Regions from separate parts of the Psychrobacter sp. Ps2 genome, predicted to be linked through region 1. Evidence: riboswitches for the same ligand, from Rfam matches in the RefSeq annotation. Region 1 holds a riboswitch; the other holds the start of a gene.
The links. Region 1 has a riboswitch for thiamine pyrophosphate ahead of thiC (phosphomethylpyrimidine synthase ThiC). Riboswitches for the same ligand answer to the same signal wherever they lie in the genome.
Positions count from the first base shown of each region.

Region 2: linked by a shared signal. The riboswitch ahead of I3254_RS10260 (ABC transporter substrate-binding protein) and the one ahead of thiC (phosphomethylpyrimidine synthase ThiC) in region 1 are both predicted to bind thiamine pyrophosphate.

Region 1 covers NZ_JADQAM010000058.1:167,597-178,031, forward strand. The annotation lists gene I3254_RS10100 (alpha-ketoglutarate-dependent dioxygenase AlkB) at 1-405, opposite strand, end outside; gene I3254_RS10105 (alpha/beta hydrolase) at 426-1,316, opposite strand; gene I3254_RS10110 (ABC transporter ATP-binding protein) at 1,397-3,313, opposite strand; gene I3254_RS10115 (EamA/RhaT family transporter) at 3,683-4,531, shown strand; gene I3254_RS10120 (fructose bisphosphate aldolase) at 4,708-5,598, shown strand; gene thiC (phosphomethylpyrimidine synthase ThiC) at 5,721-7,769, opposite strand; TPP riboswitch at 8,084-8,228, opposite strand; gene pstS (phosphate ABC transporter substrate-binding protein PstS) at 8,522-9,688, shown strand; gene pstC (phosphate ABC transporter permease subunit PstC) at 9,898-10,435, shown strand, end outside.
Region 2 covers NZ_JADQAM010000059.1:19,034-29,468, forward strand. The annotation lists gene I3254_RS10250 (hypothetical protein) at 1-971, shown strand, start outside; gene I3254_RS10255 (VWA domain-containing protein) at 1,519-2,814, shown strand; gene I3254_RS10260 (ABC transporter substrate-binding protein) at 2,935-3,831, opposite strand; TPP riboswitch at 4,003-4,119, opposite strand; gene I3254_RS10265 (YbaN family protein) at 4,553-4,975, shown strand; gene I3254_RS10270 (cold-shock protein) at 5,219-5,428, shown strand; gene I3254_RS10275 (YeiH family putative sulfate export transporter) at 5,669-6,790, opposite strand; gene I3254_RS10280 (LysR substrate-binding domain-containing protein) at 7,011-7,946, shown strand; gene I3254_RS10285 (universal stress protein) at 8,054-8,515, opposite strand; gene I3254_RS10290 (universal stress protein) at 8,615-9,076, opposite strand; gene I3254_RS10295 (insulinase family protein) at 9,373-10,435, shown strand, end outside.

The DNA.
Region 1 (10,435 bases):
TTGCTGACCGAGCTCTTTTTCGTCATCAGCATGGTAGCCCATACCATCAGCGCCAGATGGGTAGTAATTAAGCAGGCAGGTATTAAAATTGGCAGTTACGCCAACCTCTGCTAAAGCTTGTTCGATTTCCTGTTTCACGTGAAACACTATATCTGACCATGGAACAGTTTGGCGCACGTGTCCTGAGTATTGATAGTCTGCATCTGTATCTCCCATCCAGACAATTTTCCGAGTAGTTATATGGGTCTTACCAAATAACGTCACGATGTCTGATTGCCAAGGTAGCTCATTTAGTAGAGTATTATAAAGGGCAGTGGCATCGTCGATAATCACGCCTAGATCATTCACCTTACCATCATAGGGTAGTAAGTTATCCGTGGGTGCAGGAGCAAAGAGGTCAGTCATAATTTAGTCGTTGTAAATCCTTATTTACTGCTTTGGTAGTGCTCGTTGATGATTTGAGCGCATAATTCAGGCGCTTCCATTGGCAATAGATGACCATAATCTGACAGCGAAATAAGACTGCTATCCGGGACAAATTTGTTCCATTGCTTTCGTACTTTGTCATTGATGAACAGGGTAGGTTTGCCTGTAATCAACGTGTAGGGACAGCGTAGTTTTTTAAGGGCGGCATCGATATGAGGTGCGCCAAAATAATTGGCCAGCTCTTGTTCTGGTGCAAACATAAGCGTATAGCTACCATCTGTATTTTTGCTCAAGCTTTGCTCAGCAAATATTTGCAAGTGATCATCGCTAATACGCTTATAAGCACGCTGCGCACGTAGGCTCTCGTAATAACTATGGATACTTGGCCAAGTAGACTGCTTGGTTAACGTGCTTTTGAAAGGCTCGCGGCTCAGTAGGACAGAGCGTGGCAAAAGATTATATAAGGTGGCTTGGTTTTTGGTAAATGTGACAGGCTCGATCAGGTACAACTGCGAAAACAACTCTGGACGTTTGGCAGCTGCCATCGCTGTAGCCGTAGCCCCTTGCGAGTGACCAATACCTACGACAGGCTTGTCTTGGGTCTTTTCTAAAAACTCAATCAGCATATCAGCATCTTGCTCTCGCGTCAGACGACGGCTTTGCGGTTTATCATACCAGTAGCCACGTAGGGCAAGTGAGCTGATATCAAACTCAGTGGCTAGCTTACTTAATAGTGGTGTATAAGTGCCAACGGTAAAACTATTACCACTATAAAAATGTGCTGGTGCGCGGGGAGTAAAGCTTGAATCTAACGGCTGATTAAATTGGCTAAGGTCATAGTAGCGTGCCTGTTTTCCGCCAAGATTAATACGGTTTGTGAATGCTTCCATAAAATAAACACTTCCTTGTGACTTATTTTGAGTGATTTTTTGTAGATTATCTTCTTATGATTGAGCTTATTTAATGAATCTTAGTTGTCTTCACCTAAGAAGCCACCACTTTGACGCTGCCACAGTCGAGCGTAGACACCATTCAATGCCAATAGTTCATCATGACTACCTTGCTCAATAATACGGCCTTGATGCATAACGACCAGTCTATCCAGTGCGGCAATAGTAGACAAGCGATGGGCAATAGCAATAACGGTCTTGCCGGTCATGATGTCATTTAAGCTTTCGGTAATGGCATATTCAATCTCAGAATCTAGTGCACTGGTCGCTTCATCTAAAAGCAAAATCGGTGCATTTTTTAGCATAACACGTGAGATAGCAATACGCTGACGTTGACCGCCAGATAGTTTGACTCCGCGTTCACCCACTTGGGTATCAAGTCCTGTATTGCCTTTATCATCGTACAAATCTTTGATGAAATCCCATGCCTGAGCTTGTTTGGCAGCGATCATAATCTCTTCGTCAGTAGCATCAGGACGACCATAGGCGATATTTTCACGCACGGTACGATGTAGCAATGAGGTATCTTGAGTCACCATACCAATCTGTTGACGCAACGATTCTTGCGTGACCTCATCGATAGCTTGTCCATCAATTAGAATCTTACCGCTATCGACATCAAAAAAGCGCAATAGCAAATTGACCAAAGTTGATTTACCAGCACCTGAACGCCCAACCAAACCAATCTTTTCACCCGGCTTAATATCTAAGTGGAAGTTGTCCAACAGTTTGATATATGAGTTAGGAGCGCGTTTAGCAATGTTTGCACTATCAACAGTCTCACCAGTTTGTCCATTGTCTTCTTCATCATTTTCATAACTGAAGTCAACATGGTCAAATACGATACGCCCGTCCGTGACGGATAGGGCTGGCGCGTCAGGTTTATCAATGATTGTCTGCGGCGCTGATAACGTACGCATACCATCTTGAACTGTACCGATACTCTCAAACAAACTGGCTGTCTGCCACATAATCCAACGCGTCAAACCATTTAGACGCAATGCCATGGCAGTCGCAGCAGCAATGGCACCAACACCAACTGCGCCTTGTTGCCACAAGTACAATCCAATACCTGCCGTACTACTGACCAAAATCACGCTGATAAGATGGGTCGATACTTCTAAATAGCTGACCCAGCGCATCTGCGCATGTACCGTACCTAGAAATTGCCCCATGGCGTTTTTGGCGTAGCCCAGCTCACGACGCGAATGGCTAAATAGCTTTACGGTCATGATATTGGCATAAGCGTCCGTAATTCGTCCCGTCATCAAGGCACGGGCATCCGCTTGCACAATCGCTGTCTGCTTAAGTTTAGGGATAAAGTACCAAATGGTAATGGCAACCAAGACCAGCCAAATGACAAAAGGAATGAGTAGTAAGCTGTCTAAATTAAACAGAATCACCCCTGAGGTGATAAAGTAGACAGAGACATACATAAACATATCGGTGACAGTCATCACGGTATCGCGTACTGCTAGGGCTGTCTGCATTACCTTAGCTGAGACACGACCCGAAAACTCATCCTGATAAAACTGCATGGATTGCCCAAGCATCCGCTGATGAAACCGCCAGCGCATCTGCATAGGAAACACGCCCTGCAAGGTCTGAAAGTGGATAAACGATGACAGGGCAATCCACAATGGGCTTACTATCATGACAGCGAGCATGATGAGCAGCATGTCGCCTTTTTCTACCCATAAGTTTTGCGGTGTATAAACGCCCAACCAATCGACGATATTACCTATCCAAGCAAACAGCATGGCCTCGTAAATACCGATACCAGCGGACAAAATCATAAAAATTAGTAGCCAGCCGCGTAAGCCATTGGTACATGCCCACAAAAACTTCAGCATACCATCTTTAGGTGATGGCAATGGCATGGGTGTGTCTGGAAAGGCGGGTAGGCGGTTTTCAAAAAAGCGAAATAAAGCATTCATAGGCAGTAATAAAACATCAATAGCAGTACGTCAAGATGAACGAGAGCACTCGTTATCTAGAATCTTTACTTTTGTGATTGGGATTAGGTGCTATTTTAGCAAAATTACTAATCATACCTGCATGCTAATTGTAATTTACTTAAGAATAGCTGTGTCTTTAGTGCCTTAGTCACAACAATAATAAATAGATTGCTGTGGAAAACATATTTTGTTACATTCTACATCCAAACTTATTCATGGTTTAAATATTGCTTTTATAACTATGATTTTATTGCAAATATCAACTGATTAGCAGGCATTTTATTTAATGGTCTTTATAAATAGATGAACAATAATAACTCAACATTGAAGTTCAAAAGGTAGCAGTGAATGATGTATTTAATAATAGCGGTGCTATGTAGCGTCGCCGTCTCCGTACTTTTGAAAATATTGCGCCAGAAAAATATAGATATTCGTCAGACCATCGTGGCAGGCTATCCTGTGGCTTTTTTACTGACTTGGGTATTACTAAAACCTGATGTAGGTGCCATTCATGCGCTTGATAGCGCTTGGGGCATCATCATTGCGCTTGGAGTACTATTGCCTGCCGTATTTATCATTCTGGGACGGGCTATTGAAGCGGTGGGAATGGTAGCAACCGACGCGTCTCAGCGCTTATCACTCATTATTCCTATCGTAGCGGCTTTTTTGCTATTCGGTGAGGTACTGACTGGTACACGTATACTTGGACTGGCGTTAGGCTTTTTGGCCTTAGGTGCGCTTGTCTATCGACCACAGCATAACGATATTACTCGGCAAGCAAAGCATACGCCACTGTGGTTATTTGGGGTATGGGCAGGCTACGGCATTATTGATATTTTGTTCAAACAAGTTGCCAAACAAGGGGCAGCTTTTCCGTTGACTCTACTGGTTAGCTTCGGGGTAGCAGGTGTATTGCTTTTAATCTATTTACTTGTCATAAGGGTACGTTGGCAAAAACAAGCCCTTATGACAGGCTTGCTGCTCGGTACATTAAACATGGGCAATATTTATGCTTATGTGCGGGCACACCAAGTGCTGCATGATTCTCCTAGCATCGTCTTTACTAGTATGAATGTCGGTGTTATTGCCGTAGCGACATTGATTGGCGTAGGAGTGTTTAAAGAGCAGTTGAACCGTATTAATATAATAGGATTAGTATTGGCAGTCTGCTGTGTAGGGGTACTGTTTTTGGCGTAAAGCGCACTGTCCAAAAGTATTGGTTTCATAATTTTTTAGCTATATTGTCACGTATCCTATATAGGCATATAAATCATCCTATGATAAGGTTATCTACAAATAACACGGCTTGTATGGAATAAAAAAGCTTAGTTTATGATAGTTAACTTAACCAATAAAAATAGGATGCAGGCTCAATGGAATACGATAAGCAATTACAGCGTATAAAAAATAGCTCAGGCTTTATTGCTGCTCTTGATCAAAGTGGTGGCAGCACACCAAAAGCGTTAGAGACTTATGGTGTCAATAGCGACGCTTATGATAATGATGAGGCCATGTTTGATTTGGTTCATGAAATGCGTGCTCGTATTATGACGTGTGACTGTTTTGATAGTGAGCGTGTACTTGGTGCAATCTTGTTTGAAGACACCATGGAGCGCGAAGTCAATGGTAAGTCGACGGCTAATTACCTATGGGAAGATAAAAATATCGTACCATTCTTGAAGGTAGATAAAGGTCTGGCTGAGCAAATGAGCGGCGTACAAGTTATGAAGCCAATCCCGAATCTAGATCTATTATTAGATAAAGCAAAAAACTATCCTGTATTCGGTACTAAAATGCGCTCAGTCATCTATGAGCCAAACGTCGATGGTATCGAGCTTGTGGTACAGCAGCAGTTTGATGTGGCGAAGCAGATTATTTCAAAAGGCCTGATGCCAATCGTTGAGCCAGAGGTCAATATTGATAGCACTCAAAAGCATGAGTGCGAGCTACTGCTAAAGGCAGATATACTGCGTAATCTAGAACGCTTGAATGACGAACATCAAGTGATGCTCAAGCTGACGTTACCAGAAGAGGCAGGGTTTTATCAGGAGCTGATTGACCACCCTAAAGTGTTAAAAGTTGTGGCGTTATCTGGTGGCTATAGTCGTAGCGATGCTTGTGCCAAGCTCAAACAAAACCCAGGTATGATTGCGAGCTTCTCGCGTGCCTTTACTGAAGGCTTGAGTAAGCAACAAAGCGATAGCGAGTTTGCTGAGACCATTAATGCTTCAATTGAAGAAATTTACGAAGCGTCGAAAGTTTAAACGTAGTAAATAAAAACTCGCACATGAATCATGAGTAAATAAGCAAAAAAGCCCTACTAGATAAGTGTGCAAATACTTAAATAGTAGGGCTTTTCTTATTTCAAAAGTATCGGTTATTAACTCTACACCTCTTTATATAACTGGCGTCCTTCGTTGTTATATTTTTTAGTCATCTCGGCCATGCCTTGGCGAATTTCCTCAGCAGTGGCTTCACCCACTTGTCCGACGAGCTCTGTATTTACTTCTTTGATTAGGTGACCGGCATCGGTTAAGTCGCCTGTTTGTGGCGTTACTTTTTGGTTAGCGGCCTCTTTATCCAGCCCTGCTGCATATTCACGCACGTTTTGAGTGATTTTCATTGAACAAAACTTAGGACCACACATGGAGCAAAAGTGTGCCGATTTGTGTGCGTCTTTTGGCAATGTCTCATCGTGATATTCACGTGCAGTATCAGGATCGAGCGCTAGATTGAACTGATCATCCCAGCGGAATTCGAAACGTGCTTTAGATAGTGCGTTATCACGTGCCTGTGCTCCTGGATGACCTTTAGCAAGGTCAGCAGCGTGTGCAGCGATTTTATAAGTAATAATGCCGTCTTTAACGTCTTTTTTGTTTGGTAGACCTAAGTGTTCTTTTGGCGTGACATAGCACAGCATCGCTGTACCAAACCATCCAATCATCGCAGCTCCGATGGCGCTGGTGATGTGGTCATAACCTGGAGCGATATCTGTGGTTAATGGCCCTAAAGTATAGAAAGGCGCGTCCGCACAAAGCTCAAGCTGCAAGTCCATGTTTTCTTTGATGCGGTTCATCGCGACGTGTCCAGGGCCTTCGATCATCACCTGTACATCGTGCTCCCATGCCACTTTAGTCAATTCACCAAGCGTACGTAGCTCACCGAACTGTGCTTCATCATTGGCATCTTGCAAGCAACCAGGGCGTAGGCCATCACCTAGACTAAATGCTACATCGTACTGTTTCATAATCTCGCAGATGTCTTCGAAATGCGTATATAAAAAGCTTTCCTTGTGATGGGCTAAACACCACTGCGCCATGATAGAGCCGCCGCGTGAGACGATACCTGTCAGACGTTTTGCGGTGAGCGGCACATAGCGTAATAGCACGCCAGCGTGAATAGTAAAGTAATCTACGCCTTGCTCTGCTTGCTCGATCAACGTATCACGGAATATCTCCCATGTAAGATCTTCAGCGACGCCATCGACTTTTTCTAATGCTTGATAAATCGGTACCGTACCAATCGGCACAGGAGAGTTACGGATTAGCCATTCACGGGTTTCATGAATATGATTGCCCGTTGATAAATCCATGATGGTATCCGCACCCCAACGCGTGGCCCACGTCATTTTGGACACTTCTTCATCGATAGACGAACCCAACGCTGAGTTACCGATATTAGCATTAATTTTCACCAAGAAATTGCGCCCGATGATCATCGGCTCAGACTCAGGGTGGTTGATGTTGTTTGGGATAATAGCGCGTCCAGCCGCCACTTCATCACGGACAAATTCAGGGGTGATAATTTGAGGCGTATTGGCACCGAAGCTCTCGCCATCATGTTGACGCATATCGGTCAGTTCATGCTGCTTTTGCGTTTCGCGTATGGCGATATATTCCATTTCAGGAGTGATGATGCCACGGCGCGCGTAGTACATTTGCGTGACGTTCTGTCTTGCTTTGGCGCGACGCGGTTTATCAATATGAGCAAATCTAAGGTTAGCAGTGCTGATATCACGAGCACGTGCTTGTCCGTATGAGCTAGATAGGCCGCTTAATTGCTCGGTATCATTGCGTTCCGCGATCCAGTTCTCACGCAACTTTGGCAATCCACGTGTTAGGTCGATATCGACATTAGGGTCGGTATATACACCTGAGGTGTCATACACGTAAAACGGTGGATTATGCTCACCGTCTTTATCTCCCGTACCGCCTACAGGTGTATCAGCCAAGCTGATTTCACGCATCGGTACTTGGATGTCAGGTCTTGATCCTTCGATATAGACTTTTCTTGAGGCAGGTAAAATACGGTGCAAGTCGCGCGCATCTTCTTCGAAACGGGCATCACTTGCGGCACGGTGAGCAGGGGTTTTTAGCGCATCTGCTTTTTTATCTGCTTTGACGTTGGTTGTGTCAGCAGCATTTGAAGCAAGCATTGAGTTGTCGGCTGGGTTATGCGTTTGGGCTTTCGGTGCAATTGAGGTGGTGTCTGCAGTAGTCATATGCTGTCCTAGCGTGTTGGTTTTTGAATAAAATCAACACCGCCAGTATCTGCGGGGGTAGGCATCCATCATCTAGACAAGTTTATATCATGAACCCACAACTTCGACCAAAAAGTATCGTCGCGTATGGTGCTCATCAAATATTGGACGCAGCTTGATATCCTCTCTTCTTATCTGGCTATGCATCACGCATACTAAGACAGTAGTGACGATAAAAATGTATTTCTACGCGCCCTTTGTCATAAATAACAAAGTGCTTAAGACTTCCCTGCGTCGGTACTAACCGCATCAGGTTCGGCGGGTGATCTCTCAGCGAATGTATCAAGGCGACTACTTTGATAAAGCAAGTTTAATAAAGTGAGCCAAAAATACACCGCACCCCGAGTCTGTCAGTGTTGTAAATCAGCCTTCATACTAACAAAATTCTGTACCAACGGCTAATAGTATTTGGATACAAATATTCTGTGTCACGTACGCAGCTCAATATTTTTGTGAATAATTTTTCTGAGTGTTGATAGATGAGAATGCTTAGTATTACTAGGTTGTAGACGAATTATTCAAATATTATGTAAAGCGAATGAAGGATTCTAGAAGTTGTCATTAAACTGTCATAAAGATTTGGCAAGATAACACGCATATCACAAGCAATGCTTTTTTATACCGTTGTTAAACTTCAGGAGTCCTACATGCGTTATTCGTTATTAGCAGTGGCCGTCAGTTGTACATTAATGCTTACGGCGTGTAATAAGTCAACAGATACGGCGGAGCCAACTGCTGATACTAGCAGTAGCGCTGTGACAACAGCTGAAACAACCTCTCAGACAGCATCTTCTGCTACGTCAGATTTTAAATCTGCTGAAAATATCGCTATGAATATTACAGGTGCAGGTGCGTCATTCCCGCAGCCTATCTATGCGAAATGGTCATATGATTACAATGCTGCGACTGGTGGCCAAGTCAACTATCAGTCGATTGGCTCATCTGGTGGTATCAAACAAATTCAGTCAAAAACAGTAGACTTTGGTGCTTCTGATGCCCCAATGACGCCTGAAGAGTTAGACGAAGCAGGTCTGATTCAGTTCCCAACAGTCATCGGTGGTGTTGTACCAATCGTCAACATTGATGGCGTTGAGCCTGGTGCACTGAAGCTAGACGGTACGACTTTAGCTGATATCTATTTGGGTAAGATTAGCAACTGGAATGACCCTGCGATTAAGGCGATGAACCCAGATTTGACCTTGCCAGATGCCCCAATCACAACAGTATTCCGCTCAGATGGTTCAGGTACGACCTTCAACTTCACTGACTATCTTGCCAAGGTTTCACCAGACTGGAAAGACACTGTTGGCGTTGATAAAACCGTCAAATGGCCGACCTCTGCTACTGGTGCAGGCGGTAAAGGTAACGAAGGCGTTTCAAGCTACGTAAACCGCATGAAAAACTCTATCGGCTATGTTGAGTATGCTTACGCTAAGCAAAATAAGATGTCACATACTGCGCTGAAAAACGCAGCTGGTAACATCGTACAGCCATCTGCTGAGACGTTTGCTGCGGCAGGTGATATCGACTGGTCACAACAAGAAGGCTTTTATAAAGTCATCACCAACTCTGAAACTGACCAAGCATGGCCTATCGCTGCTGCGACCTTTATCTTGGTACATAAGCAACCAGAAAATCCTCAGCAAGTCGCTGGCGTATTGAACTTCTTTGACTGGGCTTATACCCAAGGTGATGACAGCGCCATGGAACTAGACTACGTACCATTCTCTGACACGGCAGTAGCCTTGTTCAAAGAGAAGTGGAACGAAGTGAAAGGTAGCGATGGACAGCCTGTCTACAAGCCAGCTCAGTAATTTGTTTTTGCTAAATACTATTTAGCAACTGACAAGTTATCCTCTCGAATAACTATTCTCCGGTAGTTGTTTGAGAGGTTTTAACACAGCAAATTTGATGGATACATCTCGATAAATATGCTTACTCATACCGTTTAAGTTTGTTGTGTTAAGACCTGATATACATCTTTTTAATATTTCGATTCATCCCATTCAATGCTGAGACACTTATGACAGACTTAAGGTCCCAACTGGCTAAACAAAAACGTTACGACGCTTTATTTGTTAACTCTACTAAAGCGTTTGCCATACTCGTCCTCCTATCTTTAGGGGGCATTTTGGTGTCTCTAATTGTTGGAGCATGGCCGAGTATTCAAGAGTTTGGTTTGGGATTTTATACCAGCAATAACTGGGATACAGTCGCCAATGAATACGGTGCATTAGCGCCTATTTACGGCACCCTAGTCACGTCATTTATCGCTATTGTTATCGCGGTTCCAGTCAGTTTCGGTATTGCGATATTTTTAACCGAGATGTGCCCTAAGTTCCTCAAAAAACCACTTGGTATCGCCATTGAGTTGTTGGCTGGTATCCCATCTATCATTTATGGCATGTGGGGATTGTTCGTATTTGCGCCATTCTTTGGTGATCACATTCAGCCATGGTTTATTGAGCACGTCGGGCCTTTGCCTATTATCGGTAAGCTGTTTGCAGGTGCGCCTATGGGACTGGGTATGTTTACTGCCTCCCTAGTACTTGCCATTATGA
Region 2 (10,435 bases), on a different contig from region 1:
AAGACTCGTCTTACTGGTTAATATACGATGCCGTCGAGAAATTTCTATATAGTGGTCTGATATTTGATAATGAAAATGAAGAAGGATTTTGGGGTATAAATAACTTCTCTCAAATATGGGAAGATATGTGTAATACCTTTTTTATTAATAATTTAGATAAAAGTGAAATACTTTATTGTGATTCGGAATTAAATTTTGAAAACAAGTTAAATAATATCATAAGAAGAAATTTTGGTGGTTTCAGTATATTGGTAGATAGAAATTTTGACAATAATTTTTATATAAAGTTTAATGAAAGTAAAAGATGGATGAGACCTGATTTAGTGGTAAAAAATAATGATATATCATCTTTTATAGAGCTATTATTTAATGAGGGAGTTATATCTTATAAAGTAGAAAAGAATAGAAATATATTCAATAATGAATATATAATTGTCAGTTTTTCATCTAAAAAATTAATTAATTATGAAGCTTCTGAACAGATGAAAATAAGTGCTTTCAATAAATTTATAAATAAGTTTGAAGTAATGGGGTTTAGAAATCCTAGAAAAATATCTAAAAAATATAACAGTCTGATTGTGAAAAAAATAAACTCAAAGCTATATCATTTAAATGGTATTTCCGAATCTATTTTTTTAGCTGAAATGAATGATATTTTCGAAGATGATAGAAATCGACATTCTAATCCAGATATTCATTGTATAGACTGGAAATACCTACCATTAGGTTACTTTGAAGAGAATTCGCCAGAGCTAAAATTAAATATAACTAAACAATTAACATATGATTTTTGTCTTCATAATAACCCATACTGTGAGAATAAGAGTATTCAGAGTCAATTTGGTATACCTTATTATACTTGCAGCGATGAATATTTTCAGCTTCATAATGATGAAGATAGTTCACTACAAGGTATTCAAATATGTAAGATGAACTTCAATAAAATACAGAGTGTATATTTAAATGCATAACTCCAGCTTTGAAAGTAACTATATATTGGATTTCAATTCCAATATAAAAAATGATATATCATCAAAATATATTAACGAAGTAGTCAGGAGTTTTTTAAACAAACTTAGTATAAGCGATTTTTCATATATAGAACCTGAAAACCAAATAACTTATTTAGATTTTAAAAAAAGAAATATTAAGTTCAACTATTTTTATGAAAATATTATGTTTGATGCGCTTAAAAGTGATAGTTCTGTAAAATTAAGAACAAAGGTTTGTGTCACTTTTGACAAGCGAGTATGTGACAAGCTCAATGTGGACTCAGGTAGATATTATAATACTTTGTCTGTTGGAGGCATTGATTTAGTATACTTCATATTATTTACACTAGATGAGGTATATGACTATATTTATAATAGCCATTAATTTTGTACAGTGAAAATATTTACTTGTAAAATATAGTTTTTTAATTCATAAATCGTGATTTCTTTCAAGGTGAGCATTTTTTCAATATCAGTAATTAGTCTATTATCTTCAAAGGAATAACACTTTAACGTAAGGAGCACAATGAACCATCTCACCGTTGGACAGCGCTTACCCTTAAGTAACCTTGCTATTGACGATACCGTACCAATAACGCTTAAGTTCACCCGCCAAAGCCCAATAGAGATGGACATCAGCTGCTTTGCCTTAGACGCAGCGGGCAAACTGATCAATGATGATTACATGGTGTTTTATAATCAGCCAACCTCACCGTGCGGGCAAATCAAGCTCACCCATTATGAATCGCAGCCAACAGCGAATAAAGGTATCCAAGCCGAGTTTGAAGTTAATTTATCCAAACTGGCGACTAATATAGACAGCTTGTTTTTTGTATTATCAGCCGACACGCCGCTGAATCAAATTCAATCGTTAGAGATTGGCATTTGGCAGCAGTCGCAAAAGGCGCAGGCGGAATATCAAGCAGCAGACTTTGCACAGCAGCAAGCCAGTATGTTGATGCAGCTGTATCGTAAGGGTGGCGTTTGGCGAGTATCCAACGTCGCGCAAGGCTTTAATGGTGGACTTGCCGCCATCGTGCAGCATTTCGGTGGTGATGTAGAAGAGAGCAGCTCGACAACAGCTGACGTAACCGTTACGCCAGTCCAAGCAAAACCGTCGTTAGAGAAGGTCATGCTAGACAAAGCGCCAAAACTGGTCAATCTGGCCAAAAAAGCCACGATATCGCTTGAGAAACGCCAATTACAGCAACTAACCGCAAAGGTAGCATTGGTGTTAGATGCCTCAGGATCAATGAACAGACAGTACAAAAAAGGCCGCGTGCAAGAGGTGGTCAATCGCATATTGCCATTGGCAGTGAACTTCGATGACGACCAAGCACTAGACTGCTGGGCGTTTGCCCGAGATCCGCAGTATTTGGGTGAGATTGGGCTGAGCAATTATGACGGTTTTATCAATAACGCTCATGGCGGCTGGCGCAAATGGGCACTTGGCCCGCGCATCAACAATGAAGCAGAGGTCATGAAAGCCGTGACGGAGTTTTATCAAAAAGATGGCTTAGATGTGCCTATCTACGTGCTATTTATCAGTGATGGCGGGGTGAATGACAATCGCGGTATCACGAGAGTCATGACGGAAGCGGCGAAACTGCCGATATTCTGGCAATTTGTGGGACTGGGTGGTCGCGGTTATGGCATTCTTAAGAAATTAGACGACATGACAGGGCGCGTAATTGATAATTGCGACTTTTTTGAACTTGACGATTTGGATGACATTAGCGAAGAAGCTTTGTATGAAAACATGCTAGAAGAGTTCCCAATGTGGCTCAAAGAAGCCAAGCAGCTTGGTATCGTGCAGCAATAATCTTGTCATTCTATTATCGTTGACTAAGTATGACTGGCTAATTATTACGAACTAAAAAACCGCAACAGCAAATGCTATGGCGGTTTTTTATTTTTCAAAATATCTTAACTTATAAAATATCTACAGCGCCCACAGCGATTGATACTGCTCATCAGTCAAGGTCACGATATCGATTTCAGCTAGCATCTCGCGCAATTCTTGCCATTTATCCGCATCAGGCTTGATAGGTGTGATCAATCTGCCCAGCGTATTATCAATGATAGCATCCATCAGCGTATCTGCCTCGGTCTTGCTATAGTCGTAATACATGCGGTGGGCAGTGGCTGGCTCGTTTTTACACAGCTCCGTCATCTGGTTGGTCACTTGGATAAAGGTATCTATCGCGTCCTTTTTCGCGCTATAGATCTCATCCGTCGTCAGAATCTCTAACGCCGAAAAGTTCGGATAAGGTGACAGATGCTGATCGATAAATTCAAAGTCCAACCCTTCATGAGTTGCCTCAACGCCTTCAAAGTTATAAAAGCACAGCCATGCACCATCTAGGCTTGGGTCTTCTTGTAGGTTTTTTATATGATAAAAGTCTTTTTGTACAAAGCTCACATTATCACGGCTGATACTAAAGCCATTTTTCTTGGCATAGCGCGCTAATATCTCAAAGCCAATACGATTGGTTTTTTCCTCAGTTGCAGGGGTACAGATGCGGATTGGCTGATTGTTTTTTAATTTATCCATGCTAGCGCGTTGCATCAATATGCCGCCATCGGTCTCAAAAAAGCAGCCCAGTGCACGTAGATTAGGCGCGTAATGTTCAAACAGATGGATAGGCTCATTGACATGCAGATCGATGCTCTGGTTCTGTAATTCGGCAAAGCCATCATAGTGGTCATCTGGCTCGATAATGGTGATATCGAGCCCTGCTTGCTCATATGCGCCCGTAGTCACACCAGCGATAAAGGGCAGGTGATCAGGGTTTAAAAACCATTCGAGGGTCAGAGTAAGTTTGGTAGTCGGCTGCATGGTTGTTTCCTTTTTAGGTATGGAAAACAATCAGACTGATACTATTAAAGTAAAACAAGAAAGGCCAAATAAGAAAAGTGAGGTCGCAATGCTAACTGTCAGATGCTCGGCGTTTGATATAGGTATCACGAGTACATCATCTATAGACTGCTCTTATTTATAGACCTCTGAGGGTATGTCACGCTTGTTTCCTACGTCAGTGCTAACTGCTTCAGGTTCACGGGTGTGTCTCAGCGATGATATGGGCTGTGTCTACAGCATTAAATCAAAGCACCCCGACAAGATTGATTGGTATTGCATTGTTTCTGAGTAGTACTGCTGTTTTTGATCAGTACTGCGAATGGCTATTATCGATAGCTAATGCGTCATCATAGACGACTTACGAGACGTGATGCAAGCGTATCGGGAAAGACGATGGCAGGTGATGACTGGTGTTCGTTAACCGCTCTTTATGATAGCTGTTGTTTATCACGGCTTGTCGTAACTTTTTATAAGGGCTTTCAATCGACATGTTAATAAAAGACTGCAGTATTTATCATTGGTACTTACCCAATTACTAACCAAACACACCTATCAATAGCAAAAACCTTATATAAATAGTCTTGTGCGTAGACGGGCGATATTGCATGATTAGCCTTCTATACCGCTGCTTATATAATAGGCGTTACTCTAGACAATCGACATTTGGCATAACTGACAACTTACATGACCGACAACTTATATGACCGATAATAAAAAAGTGTTCTATTACCGACCTAAGACCGATCAATCCAATAGCCCAATGCTGCGTTGGACCTTTGTGACGCTTGGTTGGTTGTTTTTTATCTTAGGTATTATCGGTATATTGTTGCCAGTGATGCCCACCGCGCCTTTTATCCTGTTAGCAGCAGGCTGCTGGGCGCGTAGTTCTCGACGCTTTCATTTTTGGCTAATTAATCATAAATATTTTGGTAAATTCGTCCGTGATTGGGAAGAAAATCATGCCGTTCCGCTTTATGCCAAGTGTTTAGCGACGGTTATGATGGCAGCATCGACAATTATGTTATTTTATCGTTTGCCTGCCGATATGATGTGGATGGCATGGGCGGTAGCCGCTGTCTGTAGTGGGGTAGCGATATATTTGTTCCATTTACCAAATGCCTAAATCCGTTGCAGTTTGCGCCAAAATCAGCCAATAAACGGCTCTGGTTACACGAAACATGAGATAAGACTTGCGATACTGGGATGTACCCCTTATAATACGCCCAAGCTTAAGAGCAGTTCTGCACCAAATCATTACCTCGTAGTATTAGTTATAATCCTTCGTTTTAATATTTATCGTTCAGTAGCTATTTGCAAGCGTTACCGGTCACTAGACCATTAATAAATTTAAAAGTAGGATTATACTATGTCAGACGTTCAAAAAGGTACAGTTAAGTGGTTCAACGAAGCTAAAGGCTTTGGTTTTATCGCTCCAGAAACTGGCGCAGACGTTTTTGCTCATTACAGCGAAATCACTGGTTCAGGTTTCAAAACTTTGGCTGAAGGCCAAGAAGTTGAGTTCACTGTAACTCAAGGCCAAAAAGGCCCACAAGCACATAACATCGTTGCTATCTAATTTGTCTTTATAGACAGATAGATGAATAGATGTAGAAAAGCGAACCTTCGGGTTCGTTTTTTTTCGTCTGCGATTTAATATTTAAGATATGAGTACTTAAGCGAGTAGAAGTCTTATTTGAAAGGTTTTAACTAATCATATTAGACCGCGACCAATGCAAAAAGGCCTCCGACTATAGATAGTTGGAGGCCTTTTATATTATATGATGAAGTAAAAAGCTAAGAATGAACAGTCAGATTATTACATAAAGCTAATGCCAATATTGATCAGACCGCCGCCCAGTATCAACCAACCAAACATAATAGCACCCAAGATAAGCGGTCTAACGCCAGCTTGCTTGATCGCACTTAGATGCGTGGTCAAACCTAATGCAAACATGGCCATCGTAAGTAGCACATCGTCCAACATAACCATACTGCGTACGATACTCTCAGACATCGGCACCCAAGTATGTATCAACACAATGCCGATAAAGATAAACGCAAACCATGGCACTTTGACTTGTTTGACACGAGTCATAAATGACGCTGTCTCGTCTTTATTATCTTCTTCTACAGCTGCACTATCTACGGTGCGATCTTTGGTTAGCGCAAACGATAACACAAGCAGGAAAGGCGCGAGCATCATGACGCGTATCATCTTGGTCACGACTGCGGTATCGCCAATCTCAGTATTGATTGCATTACCTGCGACTACGACTTGCGCCACTTCATGAACGGTTGAGCCAGTGTACATGCCGTACTGCTGGGCGCTGAGCCAAGGCTGTAACCAACCAAGATGATATAAAAAAGGATACAGCAGCATTGCGATAGTGCCAAACACCACCACAGTTGCCACGGCGATAGTGACTTTATGAGCTTGCGCGTTGACGACTGGCTCTGCAGCAATAACGGCAGCAGCACCGCAAATACTTGCCCCTGAGCCAATCAAGATAACCGTTTCTTTATCGACTTTTAACCATCTAGTACCTAACCAATAGGTCAGCATGAAGGTTGACGTCAGTACCAGTGCGTCAGTCATAATCGCTGGCATACCGACGCTCGCAACTTGTGTCATGGTCAGCTTAAACCCATAAAATATAATCGCAAGTCGCAGTATCTGACCTTTTGCAAAGCAAACGCCGCCGTTTAAACGTTCAGTGAATTTGGGATAGACGGTATTGCCCAAGATCATGCCTAGCAAAATCGCTAGCGTTAAAGAGGATAGTCCAACGATACGTCCGTTTGACCATACATCCAGACTACTGTCCAACCATAAGCAAAATAAACTACCGATTAGAACAACTACCAATCCCGCCAAGTGACGGTGATTAGGGGTATAGTTATGAACGGAGTTGCTGACTGATTGGACGAGTGTGTGCATGATGCGGCATCCTATTACTTATATTAAGATAAGCATAAGCTTATGAATAGACAGTATATGCCCGCTACATTTATAATAAAAACAGATTAATAAGATATAAACTATCGATTTTTTAGGTTAAAGTTTATGATAGAAGTCGATGTACCGCGCATAAGCATCAAAAAAGACAAACGTCACGAATAAAACAGCGCAAAAACTGGCATAAGGCAATATCAATATTATGAAAAAATCTGTGCAGACAGTGCCAAAGATTACGCTTAAGCAGCTTGCTGTTTTTGTCAGTATTTATCAGACAGGCAGCACCAGTCGCGCCAGTGAGGAGCTGCATTTATCACAATCAGCAGTCAGCAGCGCATTGACAGAGCTAGAGTCTAGACTACAGATGCCGCTATTTGAGCGCGTCGGTCGCAGGCTTAATCAACACCCTAATGCCCATCCTATTTATATACAGGCACAGGCTATCTTGGGTCAGTCGCTCACGCTTGAGCATTATCATCAGTATCAAGCAGGGCAGATTCATATCGGTGCCAGCACCACTATTGGCAATTACGTGCTGCCATCTTTACTTGGTAAGCTATATGAAGCGCTGCCCGATGCCAATGTCGATATGTATATTGCCAATACTCAAGAGGTAGTTAGCGAGGTTGAGCAACTAAATATCGATATCGCGCTGGTAGAAGGAATGCCGCGTCCGGTAGATATGAAAGTTATTGAGCAGCGTGAATGGCGTACCGATACGCTAATGATATTTGCCAAGCGTGATAGCAAGTGGCTAAAGGGTATAGCTACCTATAGCCAAGATAAGGACTGCTATCAGCTGAGCATTAATCAGCTAGCGCAGTTGCCGTTACTGGTGCGCGAGGCAGGGTCAGGCACACGGCAGATTATCGATGAGCAATTGCTTAAGTATCTACCTAATGCAGAAGTGGTGAAGGCGATACATCAATCAGAGGCCATCAAGCACATGGTGAATGCAGATATTGGTCTTGGTTGTCTATCACAGCATGTAATTGAGACAGAACTGGCGACAGGTGAGCTAGTACAAGTGAACGTGGCGGGAATTGATCTATCGCGTACATGGTGGCTAGTCTGGCATAAAGCCCGTCACCAAAGCCCCATTTGGCAAACCTTTATAGATATTATTCAACAGAGTTAAACGATGACTCTAAAAACTATTAGCCATAAAAAAGCGCAGCGTTAAAAGTTACGCTGCGCTTTTTTTGAGACATGCTTTAGATAATATAAGACAATCAAAGCATATTGTTATGCTGAAACAGGTTTGTCCAGTCGCACCACAAAGCTGTCGCAAGGTACATTGGGCAAGATATTATCCGCAGTTGCCCCACTGATCCATGCAGCGATACCGGTACGCTTATGACGACCGATGACCAATAGATCGACATCGTGTTTATGACAGTAGCTGACGATACCTTCACTGCTAGAAATGGCAGTTGTGACTTCCGACGTTGCTGCATTTAGCTGATTGCGTTCAAGGAATTGTGCCAGCTTTGCACGCGCTTCTTGGCAGCGTTCATCATCAATCTCATCGTATAGGCTAGAGGCAGGCACCAGCTCATAGCCAAAGCCAACCATGGTGTCTTTGACAATATGCAAAACAGATAGCTTAGAGCCTGGACGGTTTTCGACGATGCGCTTGGCCTTTTGGGCGACTATATCTGCATCAGAGAGTAAGTCGGTGACCAATAAAATATGTTCGTAACTCATAGCGTCTTCCTCATGTCAGATAGTATTTACTATATCACTACTCTAGGGCGCTGTTAAGTAAAGCTTGTCGTCTTTAGCAGCGGATTGGAGCAATGCCAATTATTCCAAGACAGGCTGATCAAGCTTCACCACTAAACTGTCGCAAGGGACATTTGGCAAGATACTATCGGCAGTGGCTCCTACCAACCAAGCAGCGATACCATGGCGCTCATGACGTCCAATGATAAGTAAATCGACGTCTTTTTCACGGCAGTAATTAATGATACCTTTACTATTAGAGATGGCAGCGGTGACCTCAGAGTTGATCGCTTCCAGCTCATTACGTGCCAAAAATTGCGCTAATTTAGCCCGTGCTTCTTGCCACTTTTCACTATCGACATCACCTGAGAGACTAGAGGATGGCACGAGTTCATAACCGAAGCGCACCATGTCATCCTTGACTATATGCAAGACAGACAGTCTGGCTTCAGGAGAGCCTGCGAGAATACGCTTGGCTTTTAGCGCCACTTTGTCCGCATCAGACAGCAAGTCAGTGACCAGTAAAACGTGTTGGTAGCTCATAAAGTACTCCACTCCTGTTAATAGTTAACTTTATAGTAGCAGCGCAGGCTGTCTTTGTTAAGTGATAAATCCATAATAAAATTGTGGATATTGATGAATTTGTAACTATAAGGGATTAATAGTTAAAGTTGATAGCCGCGTAGATTATGTGGTGGATTATTGCATGGCTGTTGCCTTGACTTATCCATGTCGCAGCCCCACTAATAGCGCTAAGCCAACTCTTTTTTAGCCAATTTATTACTCTATTTTCCCTGACAGTCAGGGCACTATACGCATAATAAGCGATAAGGATAACTATGACGGACACGCCATTTACTGCTGATTTAACCTTGCATCCAGCATTTGAGCTGATTGAGCATCGCCATATTGAGGCGCTATCGATGGATGTGCTGATCAGTCAGCATGTAAAAACAGGAGCGATGCATTATCATCTGGCACACCCAAGTGATGAAAATGCGTTTTTAGTCGGTTTTCGCACCCAGCCAATGGATTCAAAAGGCGAGGCGCATATCTTAGAGCACGTGGCATTGTGTGGTTCGAACAAGTTCCCAGTACGTGATCCGTTCTTTTCAATGATTAAACGTTCGTTAAATACGTTTATGAATGCGATGACCGCAGCTGATTGGACGGCCTATCCGTATGCGACGCAAAACAAAAACGACTATTTTAACTTGCTTGCTGTCTATCTGGATGCGTCGTTTTTCCCAAATATCCATCCGCTCGATTTTGCCCAAGAAGGCATCCGCGTAGAGCTTGACGAAAATGACAAACCACAGTTTAAAGGTATCGTCTTTAATGAAATGAAAGGCGCGATGAGTGGCGAGATTGATCAGCTATATCATACGGTTGCTCATCATCTGTTCCCAACGACGACCTATCATTATAATTCAGGTGGCGATCCTGCCGATATTCCTGACTTGACGCACACTGAGCTGACCGAGTTTCACCAGAGCCATTATCATCCGTCAAACAGTGTCATCATGAGTTTTGGTAATATCCCTGTTGCTGAGACGCAAGCGAAAATACACGAAGATGCTTTGATTCAATTTGAAGCAGGCAAAAAGCATGTATCGCGTCCAGAGCAACGTTTGTCTGCGCCAATCAGCGCGGTTGATACTTATACTGCTGACGAAGCCGGCCCAGATCAGACGCATCACGTGGTTGCTTGGTTACTACCATCGATTACCGATCCTAAGCAGCGTTTGGCATTGCGTCTATTAGAGGGCGTGCTGATTGAGCATGCAGGTTCGCCATTGCGTGCCTATCTTGACAGTCATCCGCTGGGTAAAGCGCCAAGTCCGCTATTGGGACTCGATGACAGTCATTATGAGATGGTCTTTTATACGGGACTGCGCGGTT